4 regions of the Actinomadura sp. 7K534 genome follow, and region 4 is predicted to be linked to each of the others. Evidence: riboswitches for the same ligand, from Rfam matches in the RefSeq annotation. Region 4 holds a riboswitch; each other region holds the start of a gene.
The links. Region 4 has a riboswitch for cyclic di-AMP ahead of E1266_RS10650 (CHAP domain-containing protein). Riboswitches for the same ligand answer to the same signal wherever they lie in the genome.

Region 1: it holds a riboswitch for cyclic di-AMP, as region 4 does, so the genes downstream of both, E1266_RS14910 (M15 family metallopeptidase) here and E1266_RS10650 (CHAP domain-containing protein) in region 4, are expected to answer to the same signal.
Region 2: it holds a riboswitch for cyclic di-AMP, as region 4 does, so the genes downstream of both, E1266_RS31365 (CHAP domain-containing protein) here and E1266_RS10650 (CHAP domain-containing protein) in region 4, are expected to answer to the same signal.
Region 3: it holds a riboswitch for cyclic di-AMP, as region 4 does, so the genes downstream of both, E1266_RS21475 (C40 family peptidase) here and E1266_RS10650 (CHAP domain-containing protein) in region 4, are expected to answer to the same signal.

Annotation. Positions count from the first base shown of each region.
Region 1 is NZ_SMKB01000061.1:3,302-10,823, forward strand. It holds gene E1266_RS14880 (acyl-CoA dehydrogenase) at 1-130, opposite strand, end outside; gene E1266_RS14885 (GntR family transcriptional regulator) at 255-1,046, shown strand; partial or broken gene E1266_RS14890 (ribosomal protein L7/L12) at 1,060-1,473, opposite strand; gene E1266_RS14895 (TIGR03086 family metal-binding protein) at 1,581-2,159, opposite strand; gene E1266_RS14900 (hypothetical protein) at 2,594-2,956, shown strand; gene E1266_RS14905 (hypothetical protein) at 3,091-3,507, shown strand; gene E1266_RS14910 (M15 family metallopeptidase) at 3,513-4,187, opposite strand; cyclic di-AMP (ydaO/yuaA leader) riboswitch at 4,193-4,369, opposite strand; gene E1266_RS38800 (hypothetical protein) at 4,580-5,143, opposite strand; gene E1266_RS38805 (TerD family protein) at 5,741-6,121, opposite strand; gene E1266_RS14920 (tautomerase family protein) at 6,290-6,670, opposite strand; gene E1266_RS14925 (helix-turn-helix domain-containing protein) at 6,734-7,213, shown strand; gene E1266_RS14930 (HD domain-containing protein) at 7,227-7,522, opposite strand, start outside.
Region 2 is NZ_SMKB01000251.1:1,256-8,777, forward strand. It holds partial or broken gene E1266_RS31350 (DEDD exonuclease domain-containing protein) at 1-251, opposite strand, end outside; gene E1266_RS31355 (NYN domain-containing protein) at 555-1,832, shown strand; gene E1266_RS31360 (C40 family peptidase) at 2,152-3,069, shown strand; cyclic di-AMP (ydaO/yuaA leader) riboswitch at 3,577-3,774, shown strand; gene E1266_RS31365 (CHAP domain-containing protein) at 3,783-4,733, shown strand; gene E1266_RS38395 (hypothetical protein) at 4,770-6,038, shown strand; gene E1266_RS31375 (M48 family metallopeptidase) at 6,035-7,468, shown strand; partial or broken gene E1266_RS31380 (Ig-like domain-containing protein) at 7,477-7,522, opposite strand, start outside.
Region 3 is NZ_SMKB01000112.1:6,909-14,430, reverse strand. It holds gene E1266_RS21485 (Mut7-C RNAse domain-containing protein) at 25-786, shown strand; gene E1266_RS21480 ((deoxy)nucleoside triphosphate pyrophosphohydrolase) at 783-1,178, shown strand; gene E1266_RS21475 (C40 family peptidase) at 1,652-2,653, opposite strand; cyclic di-AMP (ydaO/yuaA leader) riboswitch at 2,661-2,797, opposite strand; gene typA (translational GTPase TypA) at 2,988-4,841, shown strand; gene E1266_RS21465 (FHA domain-containing protein) at 4,932-5,414, opposite strand; gene E1266_RS21460 (hypothetical protein) at 5,403-6,362, shown strand; gene E1266_RS21455 (4Fe-4S single cluster domain-containing protein) at 6,266-7,015, opposite strand; gene E1266_RS21450 (AAA family ATPase) at 7,012-7,522, opposite strand, start outside.
Region 4 is NZ_SMKB01000036.1:35,777-43,298, forward strand. It holds gene E1266_RS10635 (acyl-CoA dehydrogenase family protein) at 1-527, opposite strand, end outside; gene E1266_RS10640 (glycosyltransferase) at 552-1,826, opposite strand; gene E1266_RS10645 (CDP-glycerol glycerophosphotransferase family protein) at 1,810-4,698, opposite strand; gene E1266_RS10650 (CHAP domain-containing protein) at 5,006-5,767, opposite strand; cyclic di-AMP (ydaO/yuaA leader) riboswitch at 5,779-5,921, opposite strand; partial or broken gene E1266_RS10655 (PP2C family protein-serine/threonine phosphatase) at 6,388-7,522, opposite strand, start outside.

The DNA.
Region 1 (7,522 bases), on a different contig from region 4:
AGAAGCCGGGCGGCTCCTCCTTGTCCGCCTCCAGCAGCGCCCGGTTCGCCGCCCGCGCGTCCTGGTCGCGCAGGAACGAGCGCGCCGTCCGCGCCAGCTCCCGGTGTTCCTCGGTGATGGCGATCGCCATGGCCCCTCCAAGGGTCGTTCCGCTCCCGGCGCCCCTGACGGCCGCCCGGCGCTCCAGCAAATCAGTAGATTGATTCCGTTGTTATTCTGGACCGGTCGACCTCCCCACGTGAAGGAGCGGTCCCATGCGACGGGAACCGGCCGCGCACCGCGACCGGGCGCCGGAGCCCGTCCGGATCCCGCGCCCCGCCGGACGCGGCGCCCGCACCTCCGAGCTCGTGGCCTCGTCCATCCGGTCGCAGATCGCCCGCGGTGAACTGCGGCCGGGCGACCGGTTCCCCACCGAGGACGAGCTCATGGAGGTCTTCGGCATCGCCCGCAGCACGCTCCGCGAGGCGCTGCGGATCCTGGAGTCCGAAGGACTGGTGACCGTGCTGCGCGGCCGGAACGGCGGGCCGCGCGTGACGCGTCCGACGGTCGAGCACATCTCCCGGATGTTCGCGCTGCTGCTGCAGATCGAGGGCGTCCCGATGAACGACCTCTACGCGTCCCGGGCGGCGATCGAGCCGTGGCTGGCCCGGATGTTCGCCGAGACCCACACGCCCGAGGCGCTCGCCGACTTCCGCGCCGCGGTCGACGCCGCCGCGGACGCCGCGCACATCGCGGACGGCACCGCGTTCGGCGAGGCGGCGGCGCTGGTGCACGAGAAGCTGTTCGAGCACGCCGGGAACGCCTCGATGGCCCTGTTCGCGCGGCTGCTGAGCGAGGTCGTCTCGGCGTTCTACCGCCGGTCGGGGCAGGTCACCGGCATCACCGGGCGCAGGCGCGCCGTCCGGTCGTACCGGAGGTTCTCCGAGCTGGTCGAGGCGCGCGACGCCGACGCCGCCGAGGCCCACTGGCGGCTCCACATGTCGCACACCGCCAAGGCGTTCCTCGAACAGCCCGTCGAGCTGTTCCCCGCCCCGGACCGCTTCTAGCTTCCAGCGGTTCCTAGCGGATCGCCTCGACGAAGCGGATCGCCTCGTCGCGTCGCATGCCCGTCTCGGCGCACACCAGCGCGATCGCCGACTCGTGGTCGCCGGCCTGCTTGAACGCCCGGACCCGGTCCGACAGCACGCCCACCGGCGCGATGGTCAGGCGTCCGTCCTGGAGGGCCTTGACGTAGTCCTTCGCCGCCCTGGAGTCCAGGCCGAGCTCCCTGCGGATCAGCTTGACCGCGTCCTTGGGGCTGCCCTGGGCGATCAGCGCCTGCGCCTTGCCCTGGGCCTCGGGCGGGACGACCCTGGCGAACGCCTCGCCCTTCAGGCTGTCCACGTACTCCTTGGCCTCCTTGAGCCCGAGCCCCGTGACCTCCCGGACGAGCTTGATGGCGGGAATGTACTGACCCTTGCCGATCATGGTGAGGACCCGTTCGCGACCCTCGGGAAGCAGGTACGGGACGGAGGATTTCACTGGTTCTCTCCCTCGGTGCGGCCGGCACCCGATTCTTCCATCCGCGGGCGGCCGCATCCTCAGCGCCGCGGGCGGCGCCCGAGCCTGGCGACCAGCCGGTCCCCCGCGGAGGCGCCCGGCCCCGCGTCGACGGGGTCGGCGAACAGCGGAGGGCGCGACTCGGGCAGCACGAACGGGCAGACATGGAGGAGCTCCTCCGCCAGGTCGGGCGGAACGGGCCGCCGCTCCCCCGACGCCTGCGCGATGTCCCACCCGTGCACCGCCACCTCGACCGCCCCCGCCGCGGCCATCAGCTCCCCGTCCATCCGGCGGTCACCGATCTCCACCTGCCCCAGCGCCCCGGACGCGCGCAGCAGCCGGATCGCGCTCACCCGCACGGCCGACACCGGATGCTCCTCCCGGCCGGGCTGGACGGAGGTCAGCGCGACCCGCCCCGGCGAGATGCCCTCTTGCAGCGCGGAGAGGGAGTCCCGGAGGTGCAGCAGCAGCATCTCGAGGTCCCAGGAAGCGCAGGGAGTCCGCCGCTGCAGCATCTCCGGCGTGACCGCCTGGACCGACGTCAGCGCGAAGCCGATCGCCCGCTCCAGCAACCACCGGCCCCGCAGGGCCGGATACGGCTCGTGCGTCCGCTCGCGCATCGGCGATCCAATCCTGGTGATGTGCCTCTCGCATGTGGACCGCCCCCGCGACGAAAAGTCATCGCACCGCCGCCATCCAGGACACCGCGGCACGAAGCGCACCTAACTAACGATTGAAAATTCACAAATCGGTCTTATTACTTTCGAATGAGTGGCTCCGTCGTGAGATGCCCAGCTAATCGCCACATGGCTGATCATTTCCGGCTAAGATCCCCAATCGGATGCGATCGGCCGATCATCCCGACCGCGCCCACCCCAGCCTGCGCGATGTCGCCAGGCCACCCCGCACACAAGGTGGTACCAGTGTTGATGCTCGTCGACGCCATAACCGTCATCTCGGCCATTCCGTACATTTTTATGTGGTAACCGGCCGGGGCGGGACCGACTTGGGACGAACACTGCACAAGGGCTGCCGGTCGTGATGCACTGAACGAATGACAGATCCCATGACCGTGGCGGTCGCCACCGCCATGGCCGGCAAAGCCGTCGAGGTCGCGGGCGAACCCGTCCGTGCGGCCGTCGCCGAGATGTGCCGGCGGGTGCGCGAGCGGTTCCGCGGACGTCCGTCCGACGAGGCGGCCCTGGCCAGGGTCGCCGAGGACCCCGACGCCGTCGAAGGGGCCGTCCGGCGCCTCCTGGACGAGGATCCCGGCTTCCGCGCGGAACTGGAGGCCCTCTGGAACCAGGCCCAGACGAAGGCGTCCGCCAACGACGAGGGTGTCGTCAACGTCTTCAACGGCCGGGCCGACAAGGTCGTCCAGCTCCGCGACGTCCAGGGCGACCTGAACATCAACTAGGCGCCGCGGCCGACGCTCCCGAGCGAGTTCCGGTTCACTCGAACCTCGGGAGGCCCGTCCCCGTATGACCGGCCGTGGGAGAGCAGCCGGGACGCCGGCTCTTGGTCGGCGGAGAAGCGTGAGGGCGCGCGTCAATGACCGGTGACGCGGCCCGCCCCGCCGATCCCTGGGCGCCGTTCCTGGCCGCGCTCGAAACCCAGTGCGGGACGTGCGGCGGCACGGGCAGCGTCGTCCGCGAGCAGTGGCGGACGTGGTACCGGCAGGCCGACGAGCTGGTCCGGGTCGCACAGGCGGCGCGCAGGGCGGCGGACATGACCCCCGAGAATGCGCCGCACCAGGACTTCTCCTACGGCTCGGTCCGGCTGGGCCCGGCCGAGCCCTCGATCGTCGCCGCCATCGACCGCGCGATCGACGACCACATGAGGGCCCGGCCGGAGGGCCCGGAGGAGGCCGCCTGCGAGACGTGCCGCGGCTCCGGGATGGTCCTCACCCCCACCGGCCGGCGCCTCGCCGAGATCCTGGCCCGCCACGGCTTCTTCCGCGACAGGTGACGCCGTTACGCCTGGCCGACGTCGAACTCCCAATGCCACGGTTCGTACGGGCTGCTGTAGGCCCACCTGGGGTGCATCCAGCCGTACTTCTTGGAATTGTCCTCCAGCCACTTGAACTGGGGTGAGGACTCGCGCTGGACGCCGTCGCACAGGTCGACCGCGATCCCGATCCCGTGCTTGCTGTTGCCGGGACGCGCGGCCATCCCCGCCGGCATGCGCTGGTAGAGCTGCTTCTGCTTGTTGTAGCCGCGGTAGGAGCTCCGCACGCACATTTCCTTGCCGAAGCGATCGTGGTACGCGGCGTTGAGCTTGTAGAAGGCCACCGCGGCGTCCGCGCGCAGGTACTCCCCGTCCTGGGGCAGCTTGCAGAGCTGGTCGACCGGGATCCGCCCGTTGGCGTACCGGGCCGTGCTCTTCGAGGGGTCGCAGTCATCCGGCGCCTTGCGCGGCGGCCCCTCGTCCCGCTTCGCCGACGGCGTGTCGTCCCGCTTCGTCGCCGACCTGTCGACGCGCTCCGCGACGGCCCTCGTTGACGGAGGCTCCTTGGAGTCCGCGGAACCGCCGTCCGCCGAACCCCCGTCCAGCGGCGCCACGGCCACGGCGCCCGCGAAGACACCGGCGAGGACGACGCTCAGCACGGGAGCGGGCTCGATTTTCTTCTTACGGTGCCGACCGATCACGGCAGTTGCTCCTTCCATGCCGCCTACCGGGTTAGCTGACGGATTCGGGCATGGAAGTCGCCCTACGACCCTCGTCGCACGTGGCGTGGAGGCGTCGATTCACCCCTGCGAGGCGGGCATGGACCCGCACATCGCGCTGGTTCCCCGGCTCCGCGCACACGCGGACTCGGCGCAGCCGCCCGCCCGGCCGACACACGACCCAGACGGAACGGACACGATCAGATGGTTACGGCACCTGGCAGGCGCCGATTTCGGACTGACCGTACCAAAGCTTCAAGCAGGTGCAAACACCCCGCAAACCTGACCCCACCTGCCCAAACGCCCGCACGCCCCTGACCCCCGGGCATGCAGGCTCCCCGAGGACTCGATCAAACAGCCGCCGCGGTATCGAGCTATAGGACCTGAAGAACGTCCTGATGGAAGCGGTCCATCGCGTTGTCGATGCTGCGCACGAAGCCGGTCTCCTCCGTGCCCCGCTTGGTGCCCATGCCGGACGGGAGGGTCAGCCGGAAGGTGGTGATCTGCTTCCCGCCGCCGGGGACGAGGATGCCGGGTTCGCTGGTCAGGTTCGCCAGGAGCTCGCACGGGCCGGTCTTGTGGCCGGGCGTCAAGGCTTCAATGCGGAGCTCGGGCGGAGCCTCGTGCAGCTGCCGCAACAGCCATTGGACGCGGGTGAGGGCACGCGCGCGGTCCGCGGCGGGGATCTCGACGGTGGTCTCGATCTGGCCGGTGCGCAGATCGGCTTCGAGGAGGACCGGCCCACCGGCCGTGGGCATGCGGATCTCGGCGCTCATCCGCCCGGTCTCGACCAGGGACGTGACGGTCTGCAGGCGGCGCACCGACGCGTCCCCGTCCCGCCGCCTGCGGAGCACGGGAGCGACACCCGTGCCGGTCCTGCCGCTCAGGCGCAGGCACAACTGCCGGATCAGCTTCTCCCAGCTCTCGGCCACCTGCATGGCGCGCCGGTCGCCCAGGCGCAGCGTCCCGGCGGTGCTCGCTGCCGAGGGCGAGGTCGTTCGACAGGGTGATCACGGCCTCGTAGCCGTTCCGGGCCGCGACCTCGAGGTAAGCCTGCACCTGCTCCGGTTTGAGGGGGTTGCCGCCGGTCTTGGTCTCGATCAGCGCCGTCCAGATCCTGCCCGCCCTCGCCACCCGCAGCACGCCGTCCGGCCGCACCTTGCCGTCCCCGTGCTTGAAGTCTCGCCTCGGCGAACGTCTGGACCATCCCGGCCGGAGCGTTGAAACGGGCGGTCAGCCGGCGACCGAACTCGGGAACCTGCGCCATCACCGACAGCAGCGTGGCGGTGGCGCGGACCTCGCGCTCCTGGTCATTGCGCAGGCCGGTCACCGAGAACAGGCGTGCGTGCCGCCACGAGGAATGCTCGGCCAGATCGACCTTCGCCGCCTTGGGGAGGGTGGTCTTCTTCTTGGCCGTCCGAACCCGCTTCGGCCGCTCGTCCTTGACCGGCGTAGCGGCAACCGGTTCGGGCTGGTCGGTGTCGGACGTAGGGCCCTCCGAGGACGGCGCCTCGCCCGGCTCGTCCTCGTCGCCGTCATCGACGTTGATCTTGAAGTCGGTGGCCAGCCCCGCGAGCCCGGATTCGTACCCCGAAGGTCGCCCCCCTGTAGCGGCTGGCGGCGACGACCGGGCGTTCCACCCCGGGACGCAACGCCGTCAGGTCGACGAGGATGCGGTCCTCACTGCCCGTGGCGGTGGGCGCCTTGCCCAGGAGCCGGACGGACTCGTCGGCCGTCGCGGGCTGGTTGTAGAAGACGAAGTCCGCGTCACTGCCGACCTTGCCGTCGGCGTCGACCAGGAGCACCGAGACATCGGCCTCACCTTCACCGGAAGGATCGATCCAGCTCAGCGCGACGGTCAACGGCCCCGTCGCCGCGATCAGGCCGGACAGGTCGATGTTGGCGCCCTTGGACATCTGCTGCACTGGCCGGCTCCTCGTTCCGCGGCGGTCACATGTGCGCGGCGGAAGCCATGATCGCCGCAGGCCGCCGGGCACGCAGAGCGATCATCTGAATGCGCGCTGCCAGCGTACGTTCGGATCTCCGGCTCTTCACGGGAGGGGCCACACCCGGCCAGCCGTGGGCTACTCGGCGCGGGCGCCGCCGACGAACGTGCGCTCCCGCGGGGACGCCACGAGTTCGACCATGGTGCCGGCGCGGAACTCCTCGCCGAGCACATCGGTGATCGCGTCGGTGAGGCCGGCGCCGAGGCGGGCGGTGATCTCGTCGGCGTCGGGACGGTCGAAGGCGCCGGCGCGGACGCCCATCGTCAGCGAGGCGCCGGTGTCCACGCTCTCGCCGCCCTGCACGAAGCGGCCCGCGGGCACTCCGGCCAGGCGGATGCCCACCAGGTCACGGGCCCATTCACCGTAGACTCCGATGATCGCTTCGGTCAGCGCGGTGACGAGCTCGGATTCCTTGCCCGACAGCCTGTTCTCCGGAAGGTGCACGGTCAGATGCGGCATGGCGAGCCTCGTTCCCTTTGACCTTAAAAGCTTTGCACTCAAAGGTACTTGGAGGGGCCGCCGATGTCCACCGCCCCGGACGGTCCGGCCGTCGACGAGGCCGTCCGCACCCTGCTGCTGCTGATGCCCCGGCTGGTCGGCCGCGCCAAGCGCCTGCCCGTCCCCCAAGCGCTCCAGGGCTTCGACCTGGCCCCCCGCCACCTGGCACTACTGGCGCACCTGGAGTACGACGGCCCCGCCAGCGTCAACGAACTCGCCGCGCGGCTGGAGGTCGCCCCGACGACCGTGAGCCTCATGGTGAGCGAGCTGTCCCGGCGCGGCGTCCTGGAGCGCACCACCGACCCCGCCGACCGGCGCCGCCGCATCATCGCCATCGCCCCCGCCTACACCGCACCGATCGGCGAATGGCTCTCCGGCAACGCCTCCGCGTGGGAACGCGTCATGCGCGACCTGTCCCCCGCCGACCGCGCAACGGTGATCACCGCCCTACGCGCCTACGAGACCGCCCTGGAACAGGGCGCCGACCGAACCGGCGAGCGCTGACAACGACCACCGGCTAGGGACCCTCATCGCCGTTCAACACTCGCGTGAACCAATCGAGGGAACCGCCCTTCTGCACCTCCGCGGCCAAACGCTTGGCGGACGCGGTCTGGAGTTGGGCGAGTGAACTGTCGATCCAGGGCTGGGTGTTCCGGTTGCCGTGCTCCCGGTACTCGACGGCCTGAATGAGGCACTCGAGCTTGTCCGCGTCGCGGGCGCACATCGCCTCGGCGCCGACCTTCCCTTCGTACTCCGCGACGACACCCGTGATCATCGCCGTGACCACGTCCGGCAGACCGCGCGTCTGGTGCT
Region 2 (7,522 bases), on a different contig from region 4:
CCGGTCAGCGCCGTGATGAACGGCGGGACGGGCCCGCCGGGGTCGACCAGGGTGCCGAGCTCGCCGAGGTCCTCGCCGCCGCGGACCTTGACCGCGCCGATCTCGGTGATGGCGGAGTCGGCGGCCGAGCCGCCCGTCGTCTCCAGGTCGACCACCACGAAGGTGACCTCGGACAACGGGGTGCCCAGGTCGTCGAGGGTGCCCTGGACACCGGCCCGGGCACCGGCCGGGACACCGTGCGCAGCCGTCATGAGCGCGACCGTAGAGGACGCCACCGACAGAAGCCCGGCCCGCTAGGGTTGGAGGGTGCCGGCGCGTCCCGCCGGGCGGGGGCCGCGGGACGGCTGGGGAAGCCCGGCGCGATCCGTCCGATCACGCGTTCGCCCTGGTTGGGCGTGGGCGGCTCGGGAAGACACAGTCCACCGGCGGCGAAGCCCGGAAGGAGCGGGATCATCGACAACGGCCCCGGAGCGACGCCCGGCGACGAATTCGCGGAGGGGGCGGCCGCCCCGCCTCCCGGGGAGGAGCGCCTGAGCCGGCCGCTCCCCGGCGCCGTGCGGCAGCAGGTGGTCGAGGTCGCCGCCGAGCTGATCGGGGTGCTCCCGATCGAGGACGTCCCCGTCCCGCTGCGCCGCTTCGCGCGGTTCGAGCGCCGCAAGCGCGCCAAGCTGGCCGGGCAGCACATCGCCGCGGTGCTGGAGAAGGACGACGGCTTCCGGCGCCGCGTCGCCGAGCCGCTGCGCGAGACGCAGGCCGACCTGGTGGAGGCCGTCGAGGGCGGGGACGTGCCGCCCGCCGCCGACCCGGTGCGGGTCGCCGTGCTGGCCTACCTCCTGCGCCCCGGGGGGTGGACGGAGCTCGTGGAGGCCGCGCGCGAGGAGCTGGAACGCTCCGCGACGGCGTCCGAGGAGGAGCACGCCGCCCGCCGCGTCGCCGCGCTGAAGGACGAGCTGGCCGCCGCCCGGACCGCCCGCTCCGCGGAGGTCGACCGGCTGCGCGCCGAGCTGCGCGAGAGCAAGGCCGAGGTGGCCGAGCTGCGCCGCAAGCTGCACGAGGCGCGCACCAGGTACCGGGCGGCGGAGGAGCGGGCCGGCGCGGCCGCGCGGGAGGCCGAGCGGGAGCTGGCGGCGGCGCGCGAGTCGACCGCCGCGTCGGAGAAGGAGCTGCGCAAGCTGCGCGCCCGCGCGGCGCAGGCCGAGGCCGCGGCGGAGGCGGCCAAGCGGGCCGCGCGCGAGGGGCGCAACGTCGACGACGTGCGGCTGCGGATGCTGCTCGACACGCTCCAGGACGCGGCGCAGGGCGTCCGCCGGGAGCTGGCGCTGCCGTCGACCATCGGCCGTCCGGCGGACGCGGTCGGCGGGTTGGAGCCCGACCGGCAGGCGCACCGCGCGCTGCCCGGCCGCGCGCTGTCCGACGGCGACCCGCAGCTGCTCGACCGCCTGCTGACCCTGCCGCGGGTGCACCTCATCGTGGACGGCTACAACGTCACCAAGACCGGGTACGGGGAGCTGCCGCTGGCGGACCAGCGCAGCAGGCTGCTGTCGGGGCTCGGCGGGCTGGCGGCGCAGACCCGCGCGGAGGTCACCTGCGTGTTCGACGGCGCGGAGCTGGACGCGCCGGTCGCCATCGCGGCGCCGCGCGGCGTGCGGGTGCTGTTCAGCCGTCCCGGGCAGACCGCCGACGAGCTGATCGGCGAGCTGGTGCGGGCGGAGCCGCCGGGCCGCTCGGTCGTGGTGGTGTCGTCGGACCGCGAGGTGGCCGACGCGGCGCGCCGCGCCAGTGCCCGGCCCTGCCCGTCGACGCTGCTGCTGCGCCGGCTGGGCCGGGCGTGAGGCCGCGCGTCCATAAGGACCCCATAAGGCTGTCATAAGGGAAGCATCGCGGTACGTGATCTTGTCATCACGGAAAGTGGATGTTGTTCAAGTAAGTCGACCAAAGAGTGATGAACCGGTTGTGACGGTTGTTGCGCCTCGCTAATGTCATCGCCTGATGTCGAGGACGAGAGAGGCGAAACCGACCGTGGCCAATGATCGCATCGGGGAAACGGCGCACGAGCGCGACCGGCGGGGCGGATCGGCGCGCAGAGGCGCCTCCCGCCGCTTGGCGGCCGTCGCGAGTCTGACCCTGGCGGTCTCCCTCGCGGCTCCTCCGATGGCTGCGCACGCCGACCCGCAGCCGACCCGGGCGCAGGTCCAGAAGAAGCTCGACAAGCTCGCCGAGCAGATGGACCACAAGGTCGAGGCGTTCAACCAGCTCAACGAGAAGCTCAAGATCGCCAAGAAGAAGTACCAGACGGCGCTCAAGTCGAGCAAGCAGGAGCAGGCGGCCTTCGAGGAGCAGCGCTCCAGGATCGCCCAGATGGCGGCGGACGCCTACAAGAACGGCGACACCGACGGCGTGACCGGCTTCGTCGGCAGCAACGACCCGCAGGCCATCCTGGACCAGGCCGCGGTCTTCTCGCACCTGTCGCAGGAGCGCAGCTCCCAGCTCACCCAGTTCCTCTCCACCGCCCAGCGGCTCCGCCGCGAGGAGGCGCAGGCCAAGGCGTCCTACGAGGACGTGAAGGCCAAGACGAAGGAGCTGCGGGAGCAGAAGCAGAAGCTCGACAAGGAGGTCGCCAAGCAGAAGGCGCTGCTGCGGCGGCTCGGCGGGACGACGCCGTCGTCCGGCGGCGGCTCGGGCAACATCGGCGGCACCTACAACGGCCCGGCCAGCGGCTCGGCCCGCACGGCGCTCGACTTCGCCTACGCCCAGCTCGGCAAGCCGTACTCCTACGGCGCCGAGGGCCCGAACTCCTACGACTGCTCCGGCCTGACCATGAAGGCGTGGGCGGCGGCGGGCGTGGGCATCACCCGCACGACGAACTCCCAGTACGCCGCCACCAAGCGGGTGGACAAGAGCAACCTGCAGCCGGGCGACCTAGTGTTCTTCAGCGGCCTCGGCCACGTCGGCCTGTACGTGGGCAACGGCCAGATGATCCACGCGCCGCGCACCGGGAAGAACGTCGAGGTCGTGAGCATCACCTCGGGCTACTACCTGAACAACTACTACGGCGCCGGGCGGCCCTGACGCCCGCCCCGGAGCGCCCCGCGGCGGGCGTGACGGAGCCCACTCCGACAGCGGACCAGGTCTTGACCTGGTCCGTTGTTGATTTTGGGGGGGTTTGCGTTCTATTGGTGCTTTGGTACCTTTACACCACTCACGGCGCCCGCCAGACGCCGGAGCCCCACGGCGCCCACCGGGCGCCATGGTCCCACGCGGCACATCCAGCTGCCGCGTGACGGCGGCGCGAGCCACGTGCCGCTCCCCCTGCCGGCGGCGCGCTCCACGCGTCGCCCGCGGCACCCACGGTGCCGCAGCGGGCCTCCACGCAGGCCCGGCCGGCCCGGCTCCACCGTGCGCACGCCCCAGCGGGCATGGCGCTGAGCGCGCTGCGACGGCGGACATCGCGGGTCAGGCACGGACGGCTCCCGGACGAACGGGCCGCCGTCCGCACAACACCCACAACATCAGGCGCCGCTCTTTCGCACGCGGGAGACAGGTCCCGCGCACGGGCCCCATCACGCCCCCAGGATCGCAGCGGCAGCGCCGAATCCGCCGACGCGCGGAACCGGGGACCCATATCCGCCGGAGTCCGGGGCTAGCCCCGGACGGGCATTCCGGCACCCGGGGTGAATCGGCGCGTCTCTCCCGGACGACCGGTGAGAGCCGCCGTAGGGCGGCTTCCACGCCCGAACCCGTCAGCTAACCCGGTAGGCGGCATGGAAGTCAGGAGATCCCCCGTGCCAGGCGCACACCGCAAGAAGTCACCGGGCAAGAAGTCACCGGCCGAGAAGCCGCCGGTCGAGACGTTGCCGGTCGAGACGTTGCCGGTCGAGAACCAGAAGCCGTCCGGCAAGCACCGCAAACCGGGCCGCCTCACCCTGACGTGGCGGACGACCGGCGGCGTGATCGTCGGCGCCGCCGTCCTCGGCACCGCCGCGGCCACCGCGCAGGCGTCGGTGCTGCCGTTCGGCTCCGTGCCCGCCCAGGTCACCGCGGCCGACCTCAACGGCGCCAAGGGCGGCGGCGAGCGCGGCGGCACGTCCTCGTCCAAGGACAAGGTGAAGGGCGGGCCGAAGAAGGAGAGCCGGGCCACGCCGAAGGACGGCGGCGGCCGCGACGGCGGCGAGGGCGAGGACGGCGAGCGCTCCGGGAACGAACGGCCGGAGTCCGGCGGCTCGGAGAAGCCGGCCGAGGACACCCGCCCAACCGCCGAGCAGGCCATCGAACTCGCCCGCTCCCAGGTCGGCATCGAGGAGGACGGCAACGGCGAGACCAAGTTCAACAAGTGGTACACGGAGAGTTCCCGCGCGAAGGAGACCGTCGCGCGCGACGGCGGCTCCGTCCGGGGGTATGGGGCCGCAGCCTGGTGCGACATGTTCATCTCATGGATCGGCGACCAGCTCGGCTTCACCGACCAGTTCGGCAGCGACGCATGGACGATCGCCCACGCCAAGTGGTTCCGGGACCAGGGCCGCTGGGGCACCGAGCCCAAGCCGGGCGCCATCGTCTTCTACTCATGGCGCGGCGGCAAGAGCCTCGACGACATCGTGCACATCGGCATCGTGACCAAGAAGATCAACGACAGCACCATCGAGGCCGTGGAGGGCAACACCGACGAGGCCGTCCGGGTCAGGGAACGCCCGACCCGGAGCATCGTCGGCTACGGATACCCAGAGTACAGGTCGTGACGGCACCTCCTCCGCCCGCTGCATAGGATCGCGCGCATGGAGGACGGTCCCGGGCACGGCGGCCCCGTCACGCGCCGCAGGGCACTCGCCCTGGGCGCGGGCGGGGCCGCCGTGCTCCTCGGTGGCGGCGGGGCGCTCCTCGGCGCACGTTCCGGCGACGACGGCCCGCGCCCCGTCCGCGCGGACGAGGGCACCGGGACGTTCGACCCGGCGGCGGCCGCCACCGTCCTCGCCAACCGCGCGCGCGCCGTGCGCAGCGGTGACCGGGCGGCGTTCCTGGCGACGGTGGCCTCCGCACCCGCCGCCTTCCAAGAAGCTCAGTCCCGCATGTACGGCAACCTCCGCAGGCTTCCGCTGGAGCGCTGGGAGGAACGCGTCGTCGCCCCGCAGGGCACGGACGGCGAAGCGGGTGCCGTGGTCGTCCGCGTGGAGGTGCGCCACCGGCTGCGGGGCTTCGACCGCGGCGACGTGGTCGCCTCCCGCCACCTGGCGCTGGCCCGCCGCTCCGGCACCTGGACGATCGTCGGAGACGGGGCGTCCCGCGGCCTCCGGGACGACCCCGCGATCTGGGACGGCGGCGACCTGAAGACGGCCGAGGGTCGCGCGAGCCTCGTCATCGGCGACGCCCCGGGGCTCGCCGAGATCGCCGGACGCCTCGACGCGGCCGTCCCCGTCGTCACCGGCGTCGTCGGCACCGGGTGGGCGCGGCGCGTCGTCGCCCTGGTCCCCGCCGACGCGGGGCTGGCGTCCGCGCTCGCGGGCCCGGACCGGCGCCTCGACGAGATCGCCGCCCTCGCCACCGTCGCACCGTCCGCCGGCCGGGCCCGGGGCCAGGACCGCGTCGTCGTCTCCCCCGGCACCTTCGGCCGCCTCAACGACCTGGGGCGCGACGTCGTGCTGACCCATGAGCTGACGCATGTCGCCACCGGCGGCGCCCGCGACCGCACGACTCCGCTGTGGCTGATCGAGGGCTTCGCGGACTACGTCGGCTACCTCCGCACGAGGGTCGGCGTCCGGGCGGCGGCGGCCGAGCTGCGCCGCGAGGTGGCCGCGGGACGGGTCCCGTCCGCGCTGCCCGCCGCGGACGCGTTCTCCGCCGGATCCGCGCGCCTCTCCCAGGCGTACCAGGAGTCCTGGCTCGCCTGCCGGATGGTCGCGGGCCGGTACGGTGAGGCGACGCTCGTGCGGCTCTACCGGACCGCCGGGCGCGTCCCGGAGGCCGCCGCGCTGCGCGACGTGCTGGGGCTCACCCGGGACCGCTTCACCGCCCTATGGCGCGACTACCTGAAACGGGAGCTCACTTGAGCGAGGCAGAGGCGGCCGAAGGCCCGGCCGAGCCCGGCGCCGGTGGAGCGGAGCGCACCCGCCGGGACGAACCCGGCGAGCACGACGAGCGAGCCGCGCGCATGCGGCGGCCCCGGATCGCCGCCGCCGTCGCGGCGGCCGTGCTGTTCGCCGGGCTCGGCGCCGTCATCGCCGTCACCACGCCCTGGGACCCGCTGCCCGGCCCGGTCCCCGGCGGGCACGCGGAACCCGATCCGGCGCTGGACTTCTCCCCCGCCGAGATCGCCCGCTCCCAGGCGTTCGACTCGGCCATCAACCCGTCCGCCTACGCCGGCCTCGTCGTCGGCCTGGCGCTGATACTCGCGCTGGGCCTCACCCCACTCGGCGCCCGGTTCATCGGCTGGGTCACCGCACGCACCCGCCGCTGGCCCCTGCGCGTCGTCATCGGGGCCTTGGCTCTCACGACGCTGCTGCGCGTCGCCGGGCTCCCGTTCCGCATCTGGCGCGAGTCGGTACTGCGCCGGTACGGGCTGTCGACGCAGAGCTGGCCCGAGTGGCTCGTGGACCAGCTCAAGTCCCTCGGCGTCACCTGGGTCGTCTACGCGGTCGCCCTGCTGCTCCTGTACGCGGTCGTGCGCCGCTTCCCGCGCTACTGGTGGACGGGCGCCGCCGCCGGCGGGTTCCTCCTCGTCGTCCTGGTGTCGTTCATCTACCCGATCGCCGTCGAACCGGTGTTCAACAGGTTCCACTCGCTCAAGCAGGAGCCGCTGCGCTCCGACCTGCTGGCGATGGCCGAGCGGGACGGCGTGCCCGTCACCGACGTCCTCGTCGCCGACGCCTCGCGCAGGACGACGTCGCTGAACGCCTACGTGTCCGGCTTCGGCTCCACCCGCCGCATCGTCTTGTACGACACGCTGCTGAAGTCCCCGCCCGAGCGCATCGAGTCGATCGTCGGGCACGAGCTCGGCCACGCCAAGCGCGACGACGTCCTGTGGGGAACGCTGGTCGGCGCACTCGGCGTCGCCGGGGCGATGTGCCTGCTGCACCTGCTGATGACCTCTCCGCGCCTCCTGCGCCGCGCGGGCATCGATCCCGCGGGCCCGCCCGGCACCCGCCCCGGTGCCCGCGGCACCGGGGCGGCCGACCCGAGGTCCATCGCGCTCGTCCTCGCGCTGGTGACGGCCGGGACGCAGCTCAGCGGCCCCGTCATGAACCTCGTCAGCCGGCACATCGAGGCCCGCGCGGACGTGCACGCCCTGAACCTCACCCGCGACCCGGCGACGTTCGTGTCGATGCAGCACGAGCTCTCCGTGCGCAACATCTCCGACCTGAACCCCGACGCCCTGGAGAGCCTGCTGTGGCTCAGCCACCCTCCGGGCCCCGAGAGGATCGCCATGGCCCGCGACTGGGCCCGCGGCAACGGCGTCCCGGAACCGCCGCCGCTGCGCTAGCCGGCGTGTCACTCGCCTTCGGCTCGCGGCTGGTCCGGGCCGCCCTGCCCGGCG
Region 3 (7,522 bases), on a different contig from region 4:
CGGGGATTCCGCGTTCCGCGTGGCATGCTGATCGTCGTGGAGCCCGAGCTGACGATCCGCCTCGCCGACGAACTGCTGATGTTCCTGCCCGCCACGCGGCGGGCGAGCGTGAGCCGCGTCGCCTGCGACGGGACCTCGACGCTGGGGCATCTGGTGGAGTCGCTCGGCGTGCCGCTGCCGGAGGCCGGCCCGATGACGGTCGGCGGCGAGCCCGCCGACCCGTCGATGCGCCCGGCCGCCGGCGCCGACGTGCGCGTGGAGGCGGTGCCGCGCCCGCAGCCCGTCCCGCTGGAGCCGGGCCAGGACGCCCCGCGCTTCGTCCTCGACGTGCACTTGGGCACGCTCGCGCGCCGGATGCGCCTCCTCGGCCTCGACACCGCCTACCACAACGACATGGACGACCCGGCGCTGGTCGTCCAGGCCAACGACGAGGGCCGCGTCCTGCTCACCCAGGACCGCGGGCTCCTCCGCCGCCGCGCACTGTGGTTCGGCGCGTACGTCCGCGGCGCCCGCCCGGACGACCAGCTCCGCGACGTCCTGGACCGGTTCGCGCCCGTCCTGCGCCCGTGGACCCGCTGCACCGCCTGCAACGGCGAACTCGTCCCGGTCGACAAACAGGAGATCGAGGACCACCTGGAGGCGGGCACGCGCCGCTCCTACGACGTCTACGGCCGCTGCGCGAACTGCGGCCAGCTCTACTGGCGCGGCGCCCACGGCGGCCACCTGGAGCGGATAGTCGAGGACGCGACACGCCTGCTCCAGTCCGTCCAGGAGGGACCAAGATGAAGAGGGCCGACCTGGTCATAGTAGGAGCGGCGATCCTCTCCGAGGGCCGCCTCCTGAGCGCCCAACGCGCCGAACCACCGCACATGGCAGGCGGCTGGGAACTCCCGGGAGGCAAGGTCGACCCCGGCGAGTCAGACGAGAACGCCCTGATACGTGAGTGCCACGAGGAACTGAACATCAAGGTCAGCCTGCAAACCCGAATAGGCGGCGACTGGCCCCTCTCCGATACAACCGTTCTCCGAGTCTGGACCGCCAAGATAGTCGAAGGCGTACCCCAACCCCTAGAACACCTAGCCCTACGCTGGCTGACCCCAGACGAGCTGTACGACGTCGACTGGCTACCAGGCGACCGCCCAGTAATAGAGGCCCTAGCAACCCACGGCCTGACTTAACCCCACCCCCCGCGATGCACTACCCACGAACGCTAATTAGGACGAACCCGGCAGACGTGGTCGGTCGGCCGCATACCGTCACCGGCAACCGGCGACAACGGGTACGCCGACATCAGCCCACGTACGCACGGACATCAGCCACCACCGCAACCCCGCGACAACCCAAACCGTCGCGATTGCGTCCGAAGGCAGGTTTCGAGCGAAGCAAGAAACCTGATCGCGCAGCGAGCCGCTAGGCGAGTCGAAGCGATGCAGCGATCGCACGCAGTGCCCGCCGAAGGGAAGGCGCTCCAGCGCCTGACTGCCAAGGGCAATGCAATAAACACCGCCCGATCGCGCAGCGAGCCGCTAGGCGAGTCGGAGCGATGCAGCGATCGCACGTTTTTTGTTGGTTAGGGCCCCCAGGGCCCTAACCAACAAAAAACAATAAATACGAGGGCTTCCTACCGCGCCGCAGGAAGCCCTCGTACGTCTCAGGTGATGCGGTTGGCGCCCGCGTAGTCGGAGCGGTCGGACAGCCTTGAGATCTTCACCACATCGCCGGTCCGGGGGGCGTGGACGTACTTGCCGTCGCTGAGGTAGATGCCCATGTGGTGGAGGCTGCCGCCGAAGTAGACGAGGTCGCCGGAGCGGAGCTGGTCTCGGGGGACCTTGGTGCCGAGGCCGTAGAGGGCGCCGGTGTAGTGGGGGAGGCCGCGTTTGCCGACCTGGGCGTAGGCCCAGACGACGAGTCCGGAGCAGTCGAAGCTGTTGGGGCCGGAGGCGGCCCACACGTAGGGGGAGCCGAGTTTGCCGAGGGCCTTGCGGGCCATGTCGGCGGGGAGGTCGGAGCCCTTCACGGTGGCGCGGAGGCCGCTGCGGGGGTCGCTGACGCGGGTCGTGGTCAGCTTGTCGAGGCGCTTCATGACCTCGGCGACCTTTTTCCGGGCGGCTTCGCGGGCCGCCTTGGCGTCCGCGGTGGCCTTCTCGACCTGGGCGGTGGTGGCTTCGGCGGTGCGCTGCGCGGTCTCGGCCTGCTGGATCTGCTTCTGCAGGGAGAGGACGGCGTTGGCCTGGCTCTGGGTGAGGAAGGCGCGTTCGGCGAGGCCCTCGGGGGAGCCGTCGGCGCCGAAGATCACGTCGGGTGCGCCGGTCATGTAGTTGACCGCGGCGAGCCGTCCGAGCTGCTCGCGGGCGGGGGCGGCCTGGGCGCGCAGGAATGCGGCCCGCCTGGCGGCGGCGCGTTCGGCCTGCTGCGCCTTGCCGAGGTCGACGCGGGTCTTGTTGTACTTCTCGGTGAGGATCTCGGCCTCTTCGTTGAGCGCGTCGAGGCTCTTGCGTAGCCCCTCCTCCGTCGTCGGAGTGGGCGTCGGGGACAGCCGGGCCGGTGCGGCGGCGTGCGCGGTGACGGGTGAGGCGGTGCCGAGGCCGATCAGGAGCATCGTGGCCGTGGTGGCGGGCGCGATGCGGCGCCACCGTCGGGGGGCCGGAGCCAAGCCGGTCTTCTCCTCTCCTCGCGCGCCTACCGGGTTAGCTGACGGGTTCGGGCGGGGAGATCGCCCTACGACGTGCGTCGATTCACCCCAGGGACCTGGGTCCCCGGCTCTCCCGACACGCGGGAGATTAGGCGCTCCGGCCGCAGTCCCGGGGGCGGGACTCCGAACGACCGGATCTCGGGCAGATTACAAAGAACGAGCAAAGTTGGCGAATCGGGGGCCCTGGGACGGACCGGACGACCGCTGCAGGGCGGGCTGCGGGCGCGGGCAAGTAGAATGAGTCAGTGCCGCGCTCTGCGGCGATCCCCGTTCTCTCAGCCAAGGCGAGCCTCGCATGCCCAACTCCACGCGCGACGACCTCCGTAACGTAGCGATCGTCGCCCACGTCGACCACGGGAAGACGACGCTCGTCGACGCCATGCTCTGGCAGTCCGGGGCCTTTCGCGAGAACCAGCAGGTCGACGACCGGGTGATGGACTCCGACGATCTGGAGCGCGAGAAGGGCATCACCATTCTCGCCAAGAACACCGCGGTCCTGCACAACGGGATGACGATCAACATCATCGACACCCCGGGGCACGCCGACTTCGGCGGCGAGGTGGAGCGCGGGCTGTCGATGGTGGACGGCGTCGTCCTGCTGGTGGACGCCAGCGAGGGCCCGCTCCCGCAGACCCGGTTCGTGCTGCGCAAGGCCCTCGCCGCGCGGCTTCCGGTGATCCTGGTCGTGAACAAGACCGACCGCCCCGACGCCCGCATCGACGAGGTCGTGGACGAGACGTACGAGCTGTTCATGGACCTCGACGCCGACGAGGAGCAGATCGACTTCCCGATCGTCTACGCGTCGGGGCGCGCCGGGCGGGCCTCGCTGGAGAAGCCGGGCGACGGCGAGATGCCGGAGGGCGAGGACCTGGAGCCGCTGTTCAAGGTCATCACCGAGACGATCCCGGCGCCGTCCTACGACCCGGACGTCCCGCTGCGGGCGCACGTCACCAACCTGGACGCCTCCAGCTACCTCGGCCGGATCGCGCTGTGCCGGGTGCACGCCGGGACGATCAAGAAGGGGCAGCAGGTCGCGTGGTGCCGGCATGACGGCACGGTCGAGCGCGTGAAGATCACCGAGCTGCTGATGACCGAGGCGCTCACCCGCAAGCCCGCGCGGGAGGCGGGGCCGGGCGACATCATCGCGATCGCCGGCATCCCCGACATCATGATCGGCGACACCATCGCCGACGCGGACGACCCGCGCCCGCTGCCGCTGATCACCGTGGACGAGCCCGCGATCTCGATGACGATCGGCACGAACACCGGGCCGATGGCGGGACGCGAGAAGGGCACCAAGGTCACCGCCCGGATGGTCAAGGACCGGCTGGACCGCGAGCTCGTCGGCAACGTGTCGATCCGGGTGCTGCCGACCGAGCGGCCCGACACGTGGGAGGTGCAGGGCCGCGGCGAGCTGGCCCTGGCGATCCTGGTGGAGAACATGCGCCGCGAGGGCTACGAGCTGACGGTCGGGAAGCCGCAGGTGGTCGCGAAGGTCATCGACGGCCGCAAGCACGAGCCGGTCGAGCGGCTCACCGTCGACATCCCCGAGGACCACCTCGGCGCCGTCACGCAGCTGCTGGCCGTCCGCAAAGGCCGGATGGTCCAGATGACGAACCACGGCACCGGCTGGATCCGGCTGGAGTTCCTGGTCCCGGCGCGCGGCCTGATCGGGTTCCGCACCGAGTTCATGACCGAGACGCGGGGCACCGGCATGGCGCACCACGTGTTCGAGTCCTACGAGCCCTGGTTCGGGGAGCTGCGGACCCGCCCGTCCGGGTCCCTGGTCGCCGACCGGGCCGGCGCCGCCACCGCGTACGCGATCATGAACCTGCAGGAGCGCGGGACGTTCTTCGTCGGTCCGACGACCGAGGTGTACGAGGGCATGATCGTCGGGGAGAACTCCCGGGCCGACGACATGGACGTCAACATCACCAAGGAGAAGAAGCTCACGAACATGCGGTCGTCCACCGGTGACGAGCTGGAGCGGCTCACCCCGCCGCGGCTGCTGTCGCTGGAGGAGGCACTGGAGTTCTGCCGCGAGGACGAGTGCGTCGAGGTGACGCCGCGCTTCGTCCGCATCCGCAAGGTCGTGCTGGACGCCAAGGAGCGCGAGCGCACGCGCGCCCGCACCAAGCGCGCCGGCTGACACCCGCCGGGCCGGCGCGACCCGGCCCAACCAACGACAGAGGGCGGCCCCCGGTTCACGTGAACCGGGGGCCGCCCTTTGACGTGCTGCTCAGGCCAGCTGGACGGTGCCCGTCACGTCGGCGGCCAGGCGGAGCTGGTCGCCGTCGCGGAGGGGGGCCTCCACGCCGCGGGGGAGTCGTTCGCCGTTGACGAAGGTCCCGTTGGTGGAGCCCTCGTCCCGCACCCAGGCGGTGCCGGACGGGTCGAGCCACACCGTGGAGTGGCGCCGCGACACGTTGTCGTACTGCGTGAACGTCGACGCCACGGGGGACTGGCCCGCGTCGCGGCCCAGCACCAGGTGCTGCCCGACGGAGACCTTCAGCTCGCCCGTGGGGAACTGCACGCGCAGGATCGGCGTGCCCTTCCCCGGGAGCGGCCGCAGGCACGACTCGCACTGCGCGGCGCCCGGGTTGGACAGCACCGCCTCGCAGTAGGGGCACATGAACGCCGTGCCGCCCGGGTCCGCGCCGGGGCGCGGGCCCTGGTTCTGGTCGGGGGGCAGCAGGGTCGCCTCGCGCCCGTGCGGCGGCATCGGCGGCTGGCCGCCGCCGTGCTGCGGGGGCGGCGCCCCGAAGCCGTGGTCCGCCGGACCGGGCTGCGGCATGCCGAACTGGTCCTGGGGGGCGTACTGGTCCTGCGGCTGGTACTGCGGCTCGCGCTGCTGGTACTGGTCCTGCGGCGGCGGGAACTGCTGCTCCTGCGGCTGCCCGTACTGCTGCTCGGGCTGGCCGTACTGCTGCTGCGGCTGGGGTGCGCCCCACTGGTCCTGCTGGGGCTGCTGCTGGGGCATGCCCCACGGGTCCCCGCCCGGCTGCTGATGCTGCATGGGCGGCTGGCCGCCGCCGTGCTGCGGCTGCCCGCCCTGCTGGTTCGGGGGCTGGCCGTACTGGGGCTGGCCGTGCTGAGGCTGGCCGTGCTGCGGTTGCCCGTGCTGAGGCTGACCATGCTGGGGTTGGCCGTGCTGAGGCTGACCATGCTGGGGTTGGCCGTGCTGAGGCTGACCGTGCTGCGGCTGGCCGTGCTGGTCGGGCATGGGCGGTGCGCCCCACGCGTCCGGCTGCGCGGGCTGCTGCTGCGGCGGGCCCCACGGGTCCTGCGGCTGGCCGGGCGGGCCCGGCTGGTGCGGGGCCTGGTGCTGCGGCGCCTGCTGCTGGTAGGGGTCGTGCTGAGGTGCCGGCTGGTACGGCTGGCCGTGCTGCCCCGGGGCCCCGTACTGCTGGCCGCCCTGGGGGCCCTGCGGCGGGTACCCCTGCCGCTGCTGGTCGTCGTACCCGCCCGGCCCCTGCTGCCGGTGGGCGCCGCCGCCGGCGCGCGCCAGGTTGGCCCCGCAGCTCATGCAGAGCAGGTCGCCCGGCTGGAACGGCTCGTCACAGACAGGACAGTTCAAGGTCGCCATGACACATCCCCCGAGCGCACGCCGGCGCGGTCGAGCATCGACGTGAGCTGCTCCATGTCACCTCTTCGCGGGATCCCGATGTAGTACACCCGCCTTCCCTCCGGCCCTTCGTCCACGGACACCTGTACTCGGGGCCCTGTAGCCTTCTCAGTCTTCCCGATGCCGGCCAGTGCTCCGTACCGCTCGTGCCCCAGCGGGGACAACGGAACGACACGCTGGTTGGCCGACCCCCTCCAGAGTAGAGAGCCGTCCTCGGCGTGTCCCCCCTCGGGGTTGAGCCGGTCGACGTACGGCCCCGTGACCACGGCGTCGCACATGTCCAGGATCTCGCGCGTCCCGCCGCTGCGGGCGAGCCGCGAGTAGACATATCCGCTGTAGACCAATATGTCCAACGCAATCGTCTCACGGTCGCGGTTCTGTCGCCACGCGCGTATGCCCTTCAGCAGAGCCGCCAGCGCGGCCGGCTGCTGGAAGGGCTCGCCCCCCGAAACGGTCACCCCGTCCACCGGTCCGGGCAGGGAGTCCAGCCAGCCCAGGACCGCTTCGACGGGGACGGCCTTACCCGGATCCGCGTCCCATGTGTCCCGCGACAGGCAGCCGTGGCAGTGCAGCGTGCAGCCCTGCGTCCAGATGCCGGCGCGGGTGCCGGGGCCGAGTGTGGTCACCGGGTAGTGCGCCTTGGCGAGCAGCAGCGTCGCGGCCGGGTCGACGTCGCCCGTCCGGCCCTCGGGGGTCACGTGAGGTCCAGATGGACGATGCCGCCCTCGCGGCGTATGCCGGTCACGGTGATCTTCTCGTCCGGGCCGAGCTCCCGGTCGAACAGCGCGCGCGCCAGCGGGTTGACGAAGTGCGACTCCAGCGCCATGCCGATCCCGCGCCCGCCCTTGTCCAGCTCCTCGGTGCACCACTCGCGGAGCGTCGCCAGCGGCTCGCTCTTCACGGTGAGGACGAGCCGGTGCTCGTCGGTGACCCTGCGGCAGATGTTCGCGAACTGCAGATCGAAGATCTTGTGCGCCGCCTCGGCGGAGATGAAGTCGAACACCACGATGTTGTCCCCGAACCGGTTGAGCAGCTCCGGCCGGTTGAGGACCTCGGTGAAGTGGTCGGCGACGGCGCTCTTGATGCGGTGCTGGACCTCCTCGTACGACATCCCCGGTGTGATGTTCTGCACCCTGGTGCCCATCCCGGGGTCGTGCGGCGACGCGTCGCGGAGCGTTAGGTCCCGGCCGGGGACGAACATCCCG
Region 4 (7,522 bases):
ACGAAGCACCAGTCCGATTCGAGGGCCAGCGACGTCCAGACCTTCTGGCCGTCGACCGCCCAGTGGCCGCCGCGCAGTTCCGCGCGGGTCTGCACGTTGGCGAGGTCGGAGCCGGCGCCGGGCTCGGAGTACCCCTGGCACCACAGTTCCTCGACCGCGACGATCGGCGGGAGGAAGCGGGCGCGCTGCTCGTCGGTGCCGAACGCGATGATCGTGGGGCCGAGGAGGTTCTCGCCGATGTGGTTGACCCGGGCGGGGCCGTCCGCGAGCGCGTACTCCTCGTGGAAGATGACCTGCTGCTCGACGGTGGCGCCGCGCCCGCCGTACTCCTCGGGCCAGCCCACGCACGTCCAGCCGGCGGCGGCCATGTGCCGCTCCCAGGCGAGCCGCTCCTCGAACGCCTCGTGCTCGCGGCCGGGGCCGCCGAGCCCGCGGGCGTGGGCGAACTCTCCCGACAGGTTGGCCTCGAGCCAGTCGCGGACCTCGGCGCGGAACGCCCGGTCCGCCGGGGAGTCGTTCTCTGTCACGCCGCGCACTCTACCAAACAGTTGTTAGAAAGAATCGCCCCCCAGTGCGGGCTCGGCCGCGCGCTCCGCCACCGGTCCGGAGACGTGCGACGGCGCCCGCACGGGCCGCCTGCCCACGGCCCGCTCCGCTGGGACGGGCGGCAGATCGCGGTGGAGGAGATCGAAGAGCCGGTCCCATCTGGCGAGGACCGCGTCCGGATGAAAGCGCGTGACCGACGCGCGGGCCTCCGCGCCAAGTGCGCGGCGCAGCGCCGGGTCCTCGATGAGGCGCTCCATCTCCCGCGCGAACGCGGCGGTGTCGCCCGGGTCGACGAGCACGCCGCCCCGCTCGTCCCCGAGCAGGGCCCGGACGCCCGGCGCGCAGTTGAAGGCGACCGTCGGCAGCCCGTACGCCATGGCCTCCAGCACCGACATCGGGAAGCCCTCGGCCCGCGACGGCAGCGCGAAGACCGACGCCTCCACGAGCGCCTCCTCCACGTCGTCGACCACGCCGCGGAACTCCACCGAGCCCGACAGCCCGGCCGTCCGCACCCGCCCGCGCAGGGCCTCCTCGTCCGGCCCGCCGCCATAGATGTGCAGCCGCCAGCGCGGGTGGCGGGGGGCGAGCCGCTCCCACACCTCCAGCATCAGGTCCACGCCCTTCTCGTACGAGAGGCGGCCCACGCAGGCCACGACCGGGAGGTCGAGCGTGGGGTGGACGCTAGGGACGATGTGCAGCGCGTTCGGGATGTAGTCCACGTTCGTCATCCCGTCCCTGGCCCAGGCGTCGGCGTCCTCCTCGGTGAGCACCAGGAAGCGGTCCACGCCGGCGTAGTTCTCCTTGACCCGTCTGTACCGGGACGACTTGCGGGTGGCCCAGAACGACTCGTGGCTCATGCCCACCACGCGCAGCCCCGCCGTGTCGGCTCGCCGCACCCACTCCATCGCCCACACCTGCGCCGCGATGACGACCGAACCCGGCCGCGCGGCGGCGAACAGCTCCGACAGCCGGGCGGCGCCGCGCCGCTGCGCCGCCGTCCGCCGCAGATCCCGGCCGCGTGCGAGCAGGTTCAGGCGCTCGCGGCGCCGCCGGGGCCGCCACGCCATCGCGGGCGACCGCCATTCCCTGTGCAGCACCTCGACGGCGTACGAGCCGTCCCTGCCGTGGTGGTGGCGCTCCGGCCCGCTCGTGATCGCGACGAGGGTGACGCGGTCGCCGCGCCCGGCCAGCAGCCGCGCCATGTGGTGCGCCCAGCGCTGCAGGCCGCCCATCTCGTCGGCGTTGTTGCACACGATGAAGACGTCACGCGGTGCGGCCATTCCTCTTCCCCCTGTGGCGTTGCGGTTCTGCGGCCCGGAAGTAGCGGTCCACGACCGCCCGGGCGGCGGTGCCCCGGTCGTGCTCGCCGAAGCGCGCGGCGAAGGCGCGGCGCCGGGCGGCGTGGACGGCCGCCGCCCGGTCCAGCCCGGCGAGCGCCGCGACGAGCTCGTCCCCGGTGCGGGTGATCGGCCCCGGGGCGTGCCGCTGCAGGTCGAAGTAGCCGGTGACGCGGTCCCGGCCGTCCGGCAGGTGCAGCACGATCGGGCGGTCCAGGAGCGCGAAGTCGAACATGATCGAGGAGTGGTCGGTGATCAGCGCGTCGGCGAGCAGCAGCAGCGGGGTGACGTCGGGCACGCCTCCCACGTCCCGCATCACCGTGTGCGAGCCGGGCGGGAGGTTGGCCCGGCACAGGTAGTGGGGGCGGACGAGCAGGACGAACTCGTCCCCCAGTTCCCGCGCGAACACCTCGGGTTCGAGGGGCGGCTCCAGCAGCCGGACCGGGCGGCCCTTCGGGCCCGTCAGGAACGTCGGTGCGTACAGCACGGCGCGGCGACCGTCGCCCAGCCCTAGCGAGTCCCGGAGGGCGGCGACCTCGGCGGCCAGCTCGGGGTCGTCGTCCAGGCCGTTGACCAGGGGATCGTTGCGCGGGTAGCCGACCGGCAGGAGTTCCGCGCGGACGCCGAGGCCCCCGCACAAAGTCTCCTCGTCGTGCCCGGACCGGACGAGGAAGCAGTCGTAGCGATCGACCATCCGCCGCAGCCGCTCCCGCTCCGCGGCGGCACCGCCCTTGAGCCGCGGCTGGTCCAGGCCCATCAGCTTGAACGCCGACCCGTGCCAGGTCTGGATGTAGGTGGTCTCCGGCCGCTTGCGGAGCCCGTCCGGGTAGCCCTGGTTGTCGATCCAGAACTCGGCCCGCGCGAGCGCCAGGTAGTAGGCCCAGGACCCGCGCTTGACGAGCTCGGCGTCGCGCGGGAACCCGTCGGGGGACGACGCGTACGACCACACGGCCCTGACCGGGAGACCCGAGCGGCGCAGCTCCCGGTAGACGTACTTCGGGTTGTCCGAGTACTGCTTGCCGAGCTGGCTCTCGAACACCGCGAGGCCCGTCCGGACCGGCAGCCGGCTCAGCACCCGGTTGAACACCGCGACCTTGGTCTTGCGCGAGGTCAGCCTCCGGCGGGCGCTCCTGTCCAGCCGCCGCACACGCCGCCAGGCGCGCCGTCCGGCCCGGACCACCGGGACGCGGCGCGCGGCCGCGCCGGCCAGCCGCGCCCACGGACTGTCCGTCTCCAGCGCGAACGCCAGGTGCCCGCCGCCCGTGACGTACGAGCGGAGCCGGTCCCCGGCGAACCGCGTCAGCCGGGGCCGGACGGGCAGCACGACCCCGTCCAGCTTGGGCGACCCGCGGCCCTCGCCCAGCCGGGTGACCACGTCCTCACCGTCCGCCCTGAGGCGGAGCCGGACGTCCCAGACAGGGTCGATGAGCCCGGTCGGCCGGAGCACCGCGACGGGGTCGAACTCGGCCTCCCAGCCGATCCGGTCGCCCTCGTGCCGCAGCCTCGCCCGGATCCGCGCCCTCCGGGATTTCCGCCGCCGGTCGCAGAACTCCAGTGTGCCGGACAGTCCGGCCGGGCCGATGCGGCCCAGCGGGTTCAGCACGTGGCCGGCCATGCGGGCCCGCCCTCCCCGCATCTCCAGCTCGGTCACCGTGTTGGCCGGCCGAAGATCCTTCAGGGGGCGCAGATGGAAGCCGAAGTCCGTGACGTCCAGGACGCGGCGGCCGAGGGCGCCGCGGGGCCGGCCCGCGCCCCAGAAGACGCGCCCGTCCCGCTCCACGAGCCGCGCGCGCAGCTCGGGCCGCTTCTCGGGGGCGTACTCCGCGGCCGCGAGCGCCCCGGCGTGGTCCCCCTCGCGCACCAGGTACGCGGCGATCGCGGGCAGCGTGTTGGCCTCCTCGAACACGCGGGGATCGAGCTCCGCCAGGTAAGCGGCCGCGAGCCCCAGGAACCGCTCCTGGTAGCCGACGTCGCGGCCGCGCATCTCCCGCATGTAGAGGACCAGGTCGTGGTTGATGAACTTGACGTCCTTGGCACGTCCCAGCTCGTGGGCGCCGCGCAGCGCGAACAGCATGTCGATGCGCCGGTGGATCTCCAGGCGGTCGGCGAAGTTCGCCAGGTCCGCGCGCCGGTTGGAGATGGAGGGCGCCGGCGTCCGCTCACTGACCAGCCAGTTGTAGACGCGGTGCGGGATCAGCGCCGTCCCCCGCGCCGCCAGGTAGGCCTCGGCGGTGAACAGCAGGTCCTCGTAGTGCAGGTCCTCGACGAACCTGAGGCCGTGCTCCTCCAGGAAGGACCTGCGGTACGCCTTGTTGGTCGACAGGGTGTCGTAGAGGAGGCGGGGGTTCTCCTCCAGCGACCCGAACACGGCTCTGCGCCGGTAAAGCCACGGGTACCAGGGCCGGACGCGTTCCCGCGCCCCCTCCGGCAGGTCCAGGAAGATCCGGTCGCACCGCCCGGACACCAGGTCGGCGCCGGTGTCCTCGGCGGCGCCGAGCAGGTTCAGGCAGGCGTGCCGGTCCAGCAGGTCGTCGCTGTCGAGGAACATCACGTACCGGCCGGTGGACGCCTCGACGCCCGCATTGCGCGGCCGGCCGCAGCCGCCGGAGTTGGACGGCAGGTGCACGGCCCGGACGCGGCCGGGGTGCGCGGCGGCGATCCGGTCGGCGACCTCCGCCGTGCCGTCGGTGCTCGCGTCGTCGACGATGACCGTCTCGACACCGCCCAGCGACTGCCCCAGCGCCGACGCGACCGCGCGCGGCAGCCTCCGCGCATCGTTGTAGGCGATCACGACCACACTCAGATCCGGGCGCACTGACATCCCCCCGCGGCTTCGGCTCCGGGAGCCCCCGGACCTCCGGCGAAGGCGCCCGACCCCGGCCTTCCCGCTCGTGGACGCTCCCTTCCAGGCGCCGGTCGGACGCGCGTGCACGGATTCCTTTCCAGGAACGCCGCGCTGAGGTCCAAGAGCGATCAAAGGCTGTCAATGGTTGGCATTACCCGACTTCCGCGGAGAGAAGGGGCACCCGGCCCGGGAACGCCAGAAGGCGCCCGGCAGGACTGCCGGGCGCCTTCCGATCGACGCGGAACCGCGTGGAGCACGGACGTGGCCGTGCGGTGGATCAGGCCTTGTAGTCGGGGTAGCCGTAACCCACGATCACGGACTTGCTGCGGACCTTCTTCTCCACCTTGTCGTTCGTGTTGCCCTCGATGGTGCTGACGGTGCCGTTGCCGTTGTCCTTGACGACGATCCCGACGTGGTCGATGGCGCCGATGCTGGAACCGCGGTCCCAGTCGAAGAACACGACCGAACCCGGCTTGGCCTTCTGGCCCCAGCGCCCGGTCTCCTTGAACCAGGAGGCGTGCTGGACGGTGTAGGCGTCCCAGCCCATGTTCTTCACACCGGTCTGGGCGCCCAGCCACGACACGAACATGTTGCACCACTGCGCGCCGTTGTAGGCCTTGACCGAGAACCCGCCGTCACGCTTGGCGGTGGCCTTGGCGTGCGGGGTCGACACGAACCAGTCGTGGTACTTGGTCTGGCCGCCCCGGCCCTCCGAGATGCCGACCTGCTTCTCGGCCAGCTTGATGACCTCGGACGGGTCCACGTCGCGCGGCGGGACCTTGTAGCCCATCTTGCGCGCCTCGGCGGCCGAGAGGGCGGTGGAGCCGCTCGACTGGTTCGACTGGTTCGAGACGCTCGCCGCGACGGAGCCGTTCTTGGCGGCCGCCTGGGCAGTGGTCTCCGCCGACGCGTCGCCGGCGAGGGGGTTGATGAGCGCGAGCCCGACGGCCCCCGCGAGCACCGCGCCTACCGCGGCGCCGACCGCCTTGTCCTCGGCGGTGATGTTGTCCATGGAAAGTCGATTGAAACGACCGGTCATGCAGGGAATCTCCTTGTCTTCCATGACGCCTACCGGGTTAGCTGACGGATTCGGGCATGGAAGCAGCCCTACGGCGCGACTCTCGGACGCGCCGATTCACCCCTGGAACCTGGGTCCCCGGCTCCGTGCCGGTCGGATTCGACCGGACGGACTCGGCCTCGCACCGCGGGCGCGGTGCTGACTGTTCGGATTTATCTCAGCGACTGATCTCGGTGAGGGGGCGCGCATCGTCTGGCGCGCATCGCGTGCGGGATCCGCTCCGCGATCCTCGGCCGCGACATGGGCGGCCGGTGGCAACGCATGGGGTGCGCTGCGTGATTCGGATAGAAGGTATCAACGTTCTCAAGGAACGCAAATCGCGGACAAAACACCGTCTTGCCTGCTCAAAGACCTTCCAAGACACCACCAACAGCGTAAGGACCCGATGTCTTCCCGATCACCGGTCGACCGGCCACAGCCCCTGCCAGCAGGGGCCTCCCGGCATCCGGGGAAAGGTAAAGGACCCGGGGACGACGACGGCCGGCACATGGCGGTCCGCCACGTACCGGCCGTCTTCACCCCCGGTTACGCGTGGTGCACATCACACGAGGCGGTTCTCCCGCCCCCGAACATGACGCTCCTCACTCCACGCGGACGGCGAAGAGCGTGGTGTCGTCGGCCGCCCTGTCGTGCTCCATGCGGGCCAGGACCTCGTCCAGCACCAGCTCCGGCCGGGTGGAGGAGTCCTGCAGGATGTCGGTGAGGCGGTTGATCCGGTCGTCCAGGTCGGCGTCCCTGCGCTCCACCAGCCCGTCGGTGTACAGGAAGATGACGTCGCCCTGGTCGAGCTGGGTGGTGATCGTCGTGTACTCCCAGTCCGTCATCGCGCCGAGCATCGGGTCGCGGACGACCTCCAGGCGCTCCGCCCGGCCGCCCCGCATCAGGATCGGCGGCGGATGGCCGGCGCACGTCCACTCCATCACCCGCCGGCCCGGGTCGAAGACGGCGACGATGGCGGTCCCCGTCGCCGTCGGGTCCATGGTGCCCACCAGCTCGTTCAGCCAGCCCACCAGCCGTCCCGCGGGCTCGCCCGTGCAGGCCAGGCCCAGCAGCCCGTTGCGGCTGCGCGCCATCGCCGCGGCGGCGGGCAGCCCGTGCCCGGCCGCGTCCCCGATGGCGAACAGCGCGCGCCCGTCCGCCAGCGCGCGGGTCGCGTACCAGTCCCCGCCGATGCGGGCGGTGCTCTCCGCCGCCAGGCTGCGGATCGCCGTCATCAGGCCCGGCAGCCGCTCGGACTCGTCCTCGTCCGGCAGAATCGCGCGGCGCAGCGTCACCGCCACCCGCCGCTCCTGCGCCATCCGCTCCTGCTGCTTCAGCATCTGCCGCCGGGTCTCGGCCAGCGCCCGCTCCACCCCGCGCCGCCGCGTGATGTCCTGCGAGACGATGTTGATCGAGACCGGCAGCCCGGAGTCGCCCAGCACCGGCTCGGCGAACATCCAGAGGTGCCGCGGGGCGCCGTCCGGGCCGATCACGCGGTGCTCGGCCTCCACCGGCTCCCGGCGCGAGAACATCGTCTGGACGGCCTCCTCCACCAGTGGGAGATCGTCCTCGGCCACGGCCTTCGGCAGGTCGTGCGGCGACGGCGGCACCTCTTCGGGGCCGAGCCCGTAGTTGGCCAGCATCTGCGGCGTCCAGTCCGCCTCACCCGTGGCGAGGTCCCACTCGCCGAACCCCACCAGGGCGAGCCGCTCGACCCGCTCCAGCCGCCGCACGGTC